3 linked regions of the Formosa agariphila KMM 3901 genome follow. The protein of the gene in region 1 interacts with the protein of each later gene in a pairwise test. Links are inferred from orthologs where the notes say so. Each region holds a gene or a part of one and is shown in the gene's direction. Other genes may lie near its edges.

The links. Proteins that work in one complex are often made in the same cells at the same time.
Region 2: the proteins of pepT (region 1) and pepE interact in binary tests that used the Escherichia coli proteins (3 or more experiments, as listed by UniProt). The link is inferred for Formosa agariphila KMM 3901 from one-to-one orthologs.
Region 3: the proteins of pepT (region 1) and tpiA interact in binary tests that used the Escherichia coli proteins (3 or more experiments, as listed by UniProt). The link is inferred for Formosa agariphila KMM 3901 from one-to-one orthologs.

Annotation. Positions count from the first base shown.
Region 1 is NZ_HG315671.1:1,012,134-1,015,002, reverse strand. What follows is about bases 54-2,852. They hold pepT (peptidase T), read left to right. Parts: upstream 54-734; coding sequence 735-1,970; downstream 1,971-2,852. Other genes in these bases: BN863_RS04395 (hypothetical protein), read left to right, coding at 2,282-2,852; BN863_RS04405 (quinone-dependent dihydroorotate dehydrogenase), read right to left, coding at 54-633. Also shown: more of BN863_RS04405, read right to left, coding at 1-53; more of BN863_RS04395, read left to right, coding at 2,853-2,869. UniProt on the Escherichia coli protein: Cleaves the N-terminal amino acid of tripeptides.
Region 2 is NZ_HG315671.1:3,346,266-3,349,089, forward strand. What follows is about bases 7-2,760. They hold pepE (dipeptidase PepE), read left to right. Parts: upstream 7-906; coding sequence 907-1,614; downstream 1,615-2,760. Other genes in these bases: BN863_RS14020 (carboxypeptidase-like regulatory domain-containing protein), read right to left, coding at 7-795; BN863_RS14035 (GNAT family N-acetyltransferase), read right to left, coding at 1,771-2,139; BN863_RS14040 (GNAT family N-acetyltransferase), read left to right, coding at 2,405-2,760. Also shown: BN863_RS14015 (carboxypeptidase-like regulatory domain-containing protein), read right to left, coding at 1-2; more of BN863_RS14020, read right to left, coding at 4-6; more of BN863_RS14040, read left to right, coding at 2,761-2,824. UniProt on the Escherichia coli protein: Hydrolyzes dipeptides containing N-terminal aspartate residues. May play a role in allowing the cell to use peptide aspartate to spare carbon otherwise required for the synthesis of the aspartate family of amino acids.
Region 3 is NZ_HG315671.1:3,262,709-3,265,766, forward strand. What follows is about bases 7-2,994. They hold tpiA (triose-phosphate isomerase), read left to right. Parts: upstream 7-1,119; coding sequence 1,120-1,869; downstream 1,870-2,994. Other genes in these bases: BN863_RS13615 (BT_3928 family protein), read left to right, coding at 7-12; BN863_RS13620 (ABC transporter permease), read left to right, coding at 23-1,099; BN863_RS13630 (porin), read right to left, coding at 1,947-2,994. Outside these bases: more of BN863_RS13615, read left to right, coding at 1-6; more of BN863_RS13630, read right to left, coding at 2,995-3,058. UniProt on the Escherichia coli protein: Involved in the gluconeogenesis. Catalyzes stereospecifically the conversion of dihydroxyacetone phosphate (DHAP) to D-glyceraldehyde-3-phosphate (G3P).

The DNA of each region.
Region 1 (2,869 bases):
TTTAGCAAACGTTTTATTTGCTGTTTTAACCGTACTAATTAATTCTAGAAGATAATCTTTATCGTTTAATTTTGCATGACTCCCAACATTAGGACAACTTACATTTAGCACAAAATAATCTACGTATGGATGTAATGCATTAAAACAAGTCACATAATCTGCGGTATAGTGTTCTGGAGTGGTTTGAGTATTTTTTCCAATATTTCCTCCAATAAGAATTTTACCTTTATTCTTTTTAAGTTGCGTAATGGCAGTCTCGACACCTTCATTATTAAACCCCATACGATTTATTAAACCTTGGTCTTCAATAAGTCTGAAAATACGTTTTTTAGGGTTTCCGGCTTGAGGAATTGGAGTTACTGTTCCTATTTCTATAAAACCAAATCCGAAGTTAGCCAATTCGTTATATAGCACTGCATTTTTATCGAAACCAGCAGCTAACCCGACAGGGTTTTTAAATTTTAATCCGAACACTTCACGTTCTAATTTTTGGTCTTCAACAACAAATAATGCTCTAAAAACACTTGGAATTAAAGGGATTTTAGAAAGGAATCTCACCATTGAAAACGTAAAGTGATGTACTTTTTCAGGGTCAGCACTAAAAAATAAAGGACGAATTAATAACTTATACATTTTGGACTTATTTATGCAAAAATACTTTTAATTAAAAAATCCTACAATTCAAAAAGCATAAATAATTAATAATAGTATTTTTGTTTAAAATCTTAGCCCTTATGATAAATAGACAACACCTTATAGACCGTTTTGTAAGCTACGTAACTGTAGACACCGAATCGGATCCAGAAAGTAATACAACGCCAAGTACAGCAAAGCAATGGGACTTAGCCAATGCCCTTGCAGAAGAGTTAAAAGCAATAGGATTAGAAGATGTAAGCATAGATAAAAACGCATACATTATGGCTACTTTACCTAGTAATGTAGAACACGATGTACCAACCATAGGTTTTATTTCTCATTTCGATACGTCTCCAGATTTTACTGGAGCCAATGTAAAACCACAATTTGTGGAGAATTACGACGGAAAAGATATTGTTCTTAACAAGGACCAAAACATTATTTTATCTCCAGATTATTTCGAAGACTTACTTTTATATAAAGGCCAAACTTTAATTACTACAGACGGTACAACACTTTTAGGTGCCGATGATAAAGCAGGCATTACAGAAATAGTTACGGCTATGGAATATCTTGTACAGCATCCAGAACTTAAGCATGGTAAAATACGTGTTGGCTTTACTCCAGATGAGGAAATTGGCCGCGGTGCGCATAAATTCGATGTTGAAAAATTTGGTGCGGAATGGGCCTACACCATGGATGGAAGTGAAATTGGTGAATTGGAATACGAAAACTTTAATGCTGCCGGAGCTGTAGTTACTGTAGAAGGTAAAATTGTGCATCCTGGTTACGCTAAAGGTAAAATGGTAAACTCTATGTATATCGCTACTGAGTTTATTAATTCGTTACCACGCTTAGAAACTCCAGAACATACAGAAGGTTACGAAGGCTTTTTTCACTTAACCGATATTAATGGTGAAGTAGATAGTACTGTTTTAAAATATATTATCCGTGATCACGATAAGAGTCATTTTGAAGCACGTAAAGATATGATGCAAAAGTTAACCGACGAGTTAAATATGCAATATGGTCGTCAGGTGGTTTCTGTTGAAATAAAGGACCAATATTTTAATATGAAGGAAAAAGTGGAACCTGTAATGCATATTGTAGATATTGCTGAAGAAGCGATGAAACAAATTGGCATTACACCAAACATTAAAGCCATTCGTGGTGGTACTGATGGCTCTCAACTTAGTTATATGGGTTTACCATGTCCTAACATTTTTGCTGGCGGACATAATTTTCATGGACGTTACGAGTACGTTCCTGTAGAAAGCATGATAAAAGCCACAGAAGTTATTTGTAAAATTGCTGAACTTACTGCTAAACAATAACCGTTGCGTTAGCGATTGCAGTGGCATCCTTTTTTAGCTTTAATACATGGCTAAAAAAGATATAACGAAAAGCGCGACCCCTTGGGTAACGCCCAAAAAAGAATGTCTGATTGACTTAAAAGTTTTCAGACATTTTTTATTTTTGAAATACTGCAACACCCAACAACTTTAACAGATTAGGTTTTACCCTTATGTTATCTATTAAAAAAAAATAGTATTATCTTTATAGAAATTATCTCGTGTATGTCTTGCTAACCATATATTTTGGCAAGCAATTTGCAGTTCTTACACACAATCCTTTAAACAATAAAATGACCGATAATATATTTGTAAACCGATTTAACAAAATGACTAATGACGAACTTGAAGCCATTAGTTTTAATGAAGATACTTACACGGACGAAGCGCGATTAACAGCATTAGATATTTTAAAAAGCAGAGATGTAAATACAGAGGCTATAAATGCAGCACATAGTACTTTGGCCGCGGGAAGCATAGCTACTGAAAAAATCGTATTAGATATTCCTGGTTCTACAGAAACGTTTACCGCTATTAATACCAAAACTGAACCTTTACCCGAATTATATTCTAAGAAATTAATTTTAGTGATTTCTATTTTATTTTCGACGCTTATTGGAAGTATATTGCTGATTTCTAATTTAAAGAAAGTAGGCCATAGACAAGGTATGATTCAAGTAATTATATTTAGCTGTTTTTACTTATTTGTGCCTGTCACTTTAATTTCAACTTTAAACATAAACCCACAATTTGCAATTTTAGCAAATGTGCTTGGTGGCTATATTTTAACTGAATATTTCTGGAATAAATTTCTTGGAAAAGCTGTTGAATATAAAAAACGTGATTGGAGCAGAGCAGTTCTAATTATTTTAGCCATTACT
Region 2 (2,824 bases), 2.3 Mb from region 1 along the record:
ACCTTATTTTTCTAAAAACACTTTACTTTCTTTAGAAAGATATTCTATTAATTGCATTTCTTGTCCAGATTCTAACAATTTTGAATCTATGTTTTGATCGACATAATTAATAAATTCTTCAACTTGTGAATTTGGGATTCCAAAATTTTCTGAAATAAATGAAAATGAGTATATACCTCGAAGCCCTAAACCTGCTTCAGTGTCCTTAATTATTTTTTGTTGTTTATTGTCTTTCTTTTTAAATAAAGGCTTTAAGAAGGTGTTCGCTATAGCTACAAAGTCCATACCGTTGTAAAACTCACCTTGATTTAAAATAGACATATCTGCTTCGGTATGATAATCTGCTGCAAATTCGTACGCGCCAATATCATCTATACCAAAGTTTATACTCTCTAAATCGGGCTTAAAGGTTTTAAATTTGTTTAAATCTTTAGACAATACCCCCGTTAATCCATAAGGCATAATAACCACTTCGTTTAAACGATTAATGTGTTCTACCAAAAACACGGTAAGTTGTTTATTTTCTACAATCTCTAAACTTATCTTTACTTCTATAGTATTGAATTGTAATGCAGAAATTTCAATAATATCTAACAAGCCGGCTTCTATTTTAAACTCTCCTTTAGCATCTGTAACTGTTCCTTTGTTAGAGGACGTATTGTATACGGTAACACCTTCAACGTCTTCTGTATCGGCAACAACCACGCGTCCCATTATCTGAACACGGTCAATAGTTTGAGCAGTTAATGTACCTATAGACGATAACAATAATAAAAATAGTAATGCTTTTTTCATATAATTCAATTTTAATTAAAGTTAACGACTTATCACCTTAAGAATTTATTAGAGGCATTTAAATTTTTGTTAAAACCATCTATTACTTAAATTTACAATAAAATATCGATGATGAAAAATATGATTATAGCAAGTACTTCTACAGTTTTTGGTAGTGGTTACTTAGAATATATATTAGATGATTTAAAATTGCACTTTAAAGCCGTTAAAACAATCCTCTTTATACCTTACGCTAGACCAAGCGGAATAACCCACGATGATTATACAGCTAAAGCAAAGGATGCCTTTTCTAAGATTAATATTAATGTTGAAGGCATTCATACCTTTAAAAACCCAAAAACTGCCATAGAACAAGCAGAAGCTATTTTTGTGGGTGGTGGTAACACTTTTGTTTTAGTAAGTCAGCTTTATAAAATTAAAGCAATAGAAGTTCTAACTGAAGTAGTACAAAACGGAACGCCATATTTAGGTACCAGTGCGGGAAGTAATATTTGTGGTTTAACCATGAATACGACTAACGATATGCCTATCGTATACCCGCCTAGTTTTAAAACTTTAGGTTTAGTTCCTTTTAATATCAATCCACATTATTTAGATTCAGATGTAAATAGTGAGCATATGGGTGAAACCCGAGAAACTAGAATCAAAGAATTTCTATGTTATAACACACAAACCGTTGTAGGATTAAGAGAAGGAAGTTGGTTGCAAGTACTTGGAGAATCTATAACTTTAAAAGGACCATTTCCGGCTAGAATTTTTAAACATGACCTTGCACCTTATGAAGTTGAAAGTGGTAAATTACTTGAGCATTTGACATAAAAAAAGAGCTTCATATTTCTATGAAGCTCTTTGAGCGAGAGACCGGGTTCGAACCGGCGACATTCAGCTTGGAAGGCTGACGCTCTACCAACTGAGCTACTCTCGCATTACCGGGTGCAAATATACAGATATTAAATAATAGTATCCAAGAAAATATTACATTTTTTTTACAAAATGATAACCTAGTATATTAAAGCCCTCATTATAGTAAAATTTATGCGAAGGATGGTTTTGTACGTATGTATTTAGCTCGACAGCTTCGTAACCTTTAGCTTTCGCATATGTATAAATCCAAGAAAATAATTGCTTACCAATACCTTTACTTTGGTACTCATCGTCTATATATACGTGATCCACTTCTATACTACGCCCGCTATAATGTCTTGTGCAGAACCATAATCCGCAAATTCCTATCAATGTTTCGTCATTAAAAACACCTATACATTCATAATTTTGACCAAACATTTCTGAAAACCGTTCAAATAAAAGCGCATCCGAATGTTTATTTTGGGTGAATTTCTGCATTAGCGGAAGAATTTTAGGTAATTCTTCTATATTAAGTTGTCGAAAACTAAGTTCAATTTTCATAAATACAAATAGGGTTTATAATTTTAGGGCGTAAAAATAATTAAGTTTGAATTGTAAATACTGAAACTAAGAAACAATATTAAACCTTTTTAATATTAATATTCTTAGATAGCGATACATCAATACTTGATTATTAGATTTTGATTTGTTAGTAATCATATTAACGCAAACCTTACACAAATACAAATAAAAGTAGAAGTCTATGATAACAGAAAATACACATCACGATATCACAGTCAAAACCATTACCACTCTAGACACATATACTGTAAGACAACCTATATTACGTCCAGGACGACCACTTAAAGACTGTGAATTTATAAATGATAATCATGCAGACACATTTCATTTAGGTTTATATAAAAAATCAAATTTAATTGGAGTAGTAACATTTATGAAAACTAACTCTGATTTGTTTCTAGAAGTAAACCAATATCAACTTCGTGGAATGGCTATTCTGGAAGAATTCCAAGGGTTACAATACGGGAATCTATTAATTAAAAATGGCGAGACTAAAATCCAATCTATACAAGCAGATTTAATCTGGCTTAATGCAAGAGAAACTGCTCTTAAGTTTTACCAGAGAAATGGTTATAAAATTATTGGAGAACCGTTTAATATT
Region 3 (3,058 bases), 2.3 Mb from region 1 along the record:
AAAGTGAATTAAAAGATAGCTTGTGTTATACTATATCCTAAATAAATTATTTTACGCATTACTAACATTGTTTGGTGTAGTTACAGTTATCTTCTTTTTATTTAATGTATTACCTGGAGACCCAGCACAAATGATGCTTGGGCAAAATGAAGACAGTGAACAATTAGCAATAATTAAGCACAAATACGGTTTCGATAAACCTTTAAATGTACAGTTTGGTTACTATTTAAATGATTTATCGCCAATATCTTTTCATTCGTCTAGCCCAGAAGATTACACCTTTTTACGCGACGGAAAATATAATGCCCTTCCTCTATTCCAATTAGGACATACCCGCGTAGTTCTTAAAACACCATATTTACGAGAATCTTTTACTAAACAAGGTAAAAAGGTAAGTAGTGTTTTAGCAGAAACCTTACCAAACACCTTTATATTAGCTGTAACAGCTATAATAATTGCTATACTAATTGGAGTTATATTAGGGATTGTCTCGGCATTATACAAAGACACTTTTATCGACAAAAGCATTCAGTTTTTAAGCACAATAGGTATGAGCGTCCCTTCTTTTTTTAGCGCTATTTTATTTGCTTGGTTTTTTGGATATCTGTTGCACAACTATACCCATTTAGAAATGACGGGAAGCCTATACGAATTAGACGATTTTGGTGAAGCCATGCATATTAAATGGAAAAATTTAATCTTGCCTGCTATTGTTTTAGGAATTCGTCCACTCGCTGTAGTTATACAACTGATGAGAAACTCGTTATTAGAAGTATTCAATCAAGATTATATTAGAACAGCAAGAGCCAAAGGCTTAACCGAATTTCAAATCATAAAAAAACATGCTATTAAGAATGCCTTAAACCCTGTTGTAACAGCAATTTCGGGTTGGTTTGCATCTATGCTAGCAGGAGCTGTGTTTGTAGAATACGTTTTTGGTTGGAATGGCTTAGGAAAAGAAATAGTAAACGCTTTAAACACTTTAGATTTACCTGTTATTATGGGATCTGTGCTCGTAATTGCACTTTTATTCATAATAATCAATATTTTTGTAGATATAGTATATGCTTGGTTAGATCCAAAAGTAAAACTTCAATAAATTTTAAGACTAAAATAATTATGAGAAAGAACATCGTTGCAGGAAATTGGAAAATGAACAATGATTTAGCACAAACAGAAACGTTGCTAACAGCATTAAAAAACAAAACAATAACATCTGATGCAGAAGTTATGATAGCACCAACGTTTACGAACCTTTGGTCTGCTTATAATACATTAAAAGATAACGCTATTGAAGTGATTGCACAAAACATGCACTTTGCAGAAAATGGAGCATATACTGGTGAAGTTAGCGCGAGCATGTTAAAAAGTGTTGGTGTTAAAACAGTAATTCTGGGTCATAGCGAGCGTCGTGCTTATTTTAATGAGACTGACGAATTATTAGCTAAAAAAGTAGATGCTGCATTAGCTAGCGACATGCGTGTAATTTTTTGTTTTGGGGAAGAACTAGCCGATAGAAAATCTGAAAACCATGAAGCGGTTGTGGGTAGCCAAATTAAGAATGCATTGTTTCATTTAGAAGCAGATGCTTTTAAAAATATTGTTTTGGCTTACGAACCTGTTTGGGCTATTGGAACTGGAGAAACAGCTAGTCCTGAGCAAGCACAAGACATGCACGCTTTTATTAGAAAAACTCTAGCAGACACTTACGGTGCAGACGTTGCCGACAGTGTTTCTATTTTATACGGAGGAAGTGTAAAGCCAGGAAATGCACAAGAAATTTTCTCTAAGCCTGATGTAGATGGAGGGTTAATTGGTGGAGCTGCATTAAACGCAGACGATTTCTTTGCCATTGTAAATGCTTTTTAAATTTACAACAACATATATACAAAAAAGAGGCTGTCTTAAATTAAGACAGCCTCTTTTAATAGATAATAAAAAATGTTTTAAATACCTATTTCGACTTGAAAACGTAAATACCAACTATCGGTATCAATAGTATTATTCAAAGTAAAATCTGTTTTAGTTAATTCTGCTTGAAGTTTTAAACTGTGCTCCCAAATGTATTTGGTAATTCCTAAACTGTATTGATTTGTTTCTGGCATCACTAAAGCCACATCATTATTCGGTTTTTGGTTAGAGTAGCGCCCTATAATTTCATAATTATTTGGAAAAATATAACTGGCTTGCGCATCGAATCCTTCTCCTGCAACTACATAACGAAACTCACTACTATCTTCTGGGTTATAAGTAATAGGGTTATCTGCCATTCGTTTCATATAAGCAGTTTGGAACGCCCAACCATTATACTTTACAATGGCGTCAAACAACAGAGAAGTTAAATCGCGTTGTTCGAACAAATCTAAACCTAAAGTACCTCGTGTTCTACGCGCACCTTCATTATAATGATAGACTCCAGAAAGCATTAGTTTTGGAGTTGGTTCGCGAGCTATATCACCTTCAAAAAAAGTTCCATTATCAGTAAATGCTCCAAACGGATACAATTCTAAACGTGCTGTGTATGCCAATCCTGTTTCTGGTAATTTAGTCCAATTTCGACCTTCTCCAGTAGAAATCGCTGTTTTTATATTGTATGAGAAATTGTCTGGTCTTTCATTTAAATAATACACTTGCAAACCAAAATCACGATCAATATTAAAACTCGCATTATTAATAGTACGGTCTGTTAATTGTAACGCTCCAGACGAGTTTATACGCTGTCTGTTACCCGGTAATTTTGTTTGTCCGAATCCAATATTCCAATGTTCGTTCGGGCGGTAAAACACAACCGCATCTCTAATAATATTAATATTATCGCCATCTTCAATCACACCCACATCTCCGGGAGCAAAAGACAACTGCACAACATATACAAATTTAGGATCTCCTACATAGCCATCAAATTTTAAACGCATACGTCTAACCATGGCTTCTACACCGTTTTTATCGGTTTCAGACTCGAGGTACGTCGCACGATTTTGCATTCTAAAGCGAATATTTAACTTAAAAATACTGTCTGGCGAGGTTAAACCTACCCCTTTCCCGAAGGTATAATAAG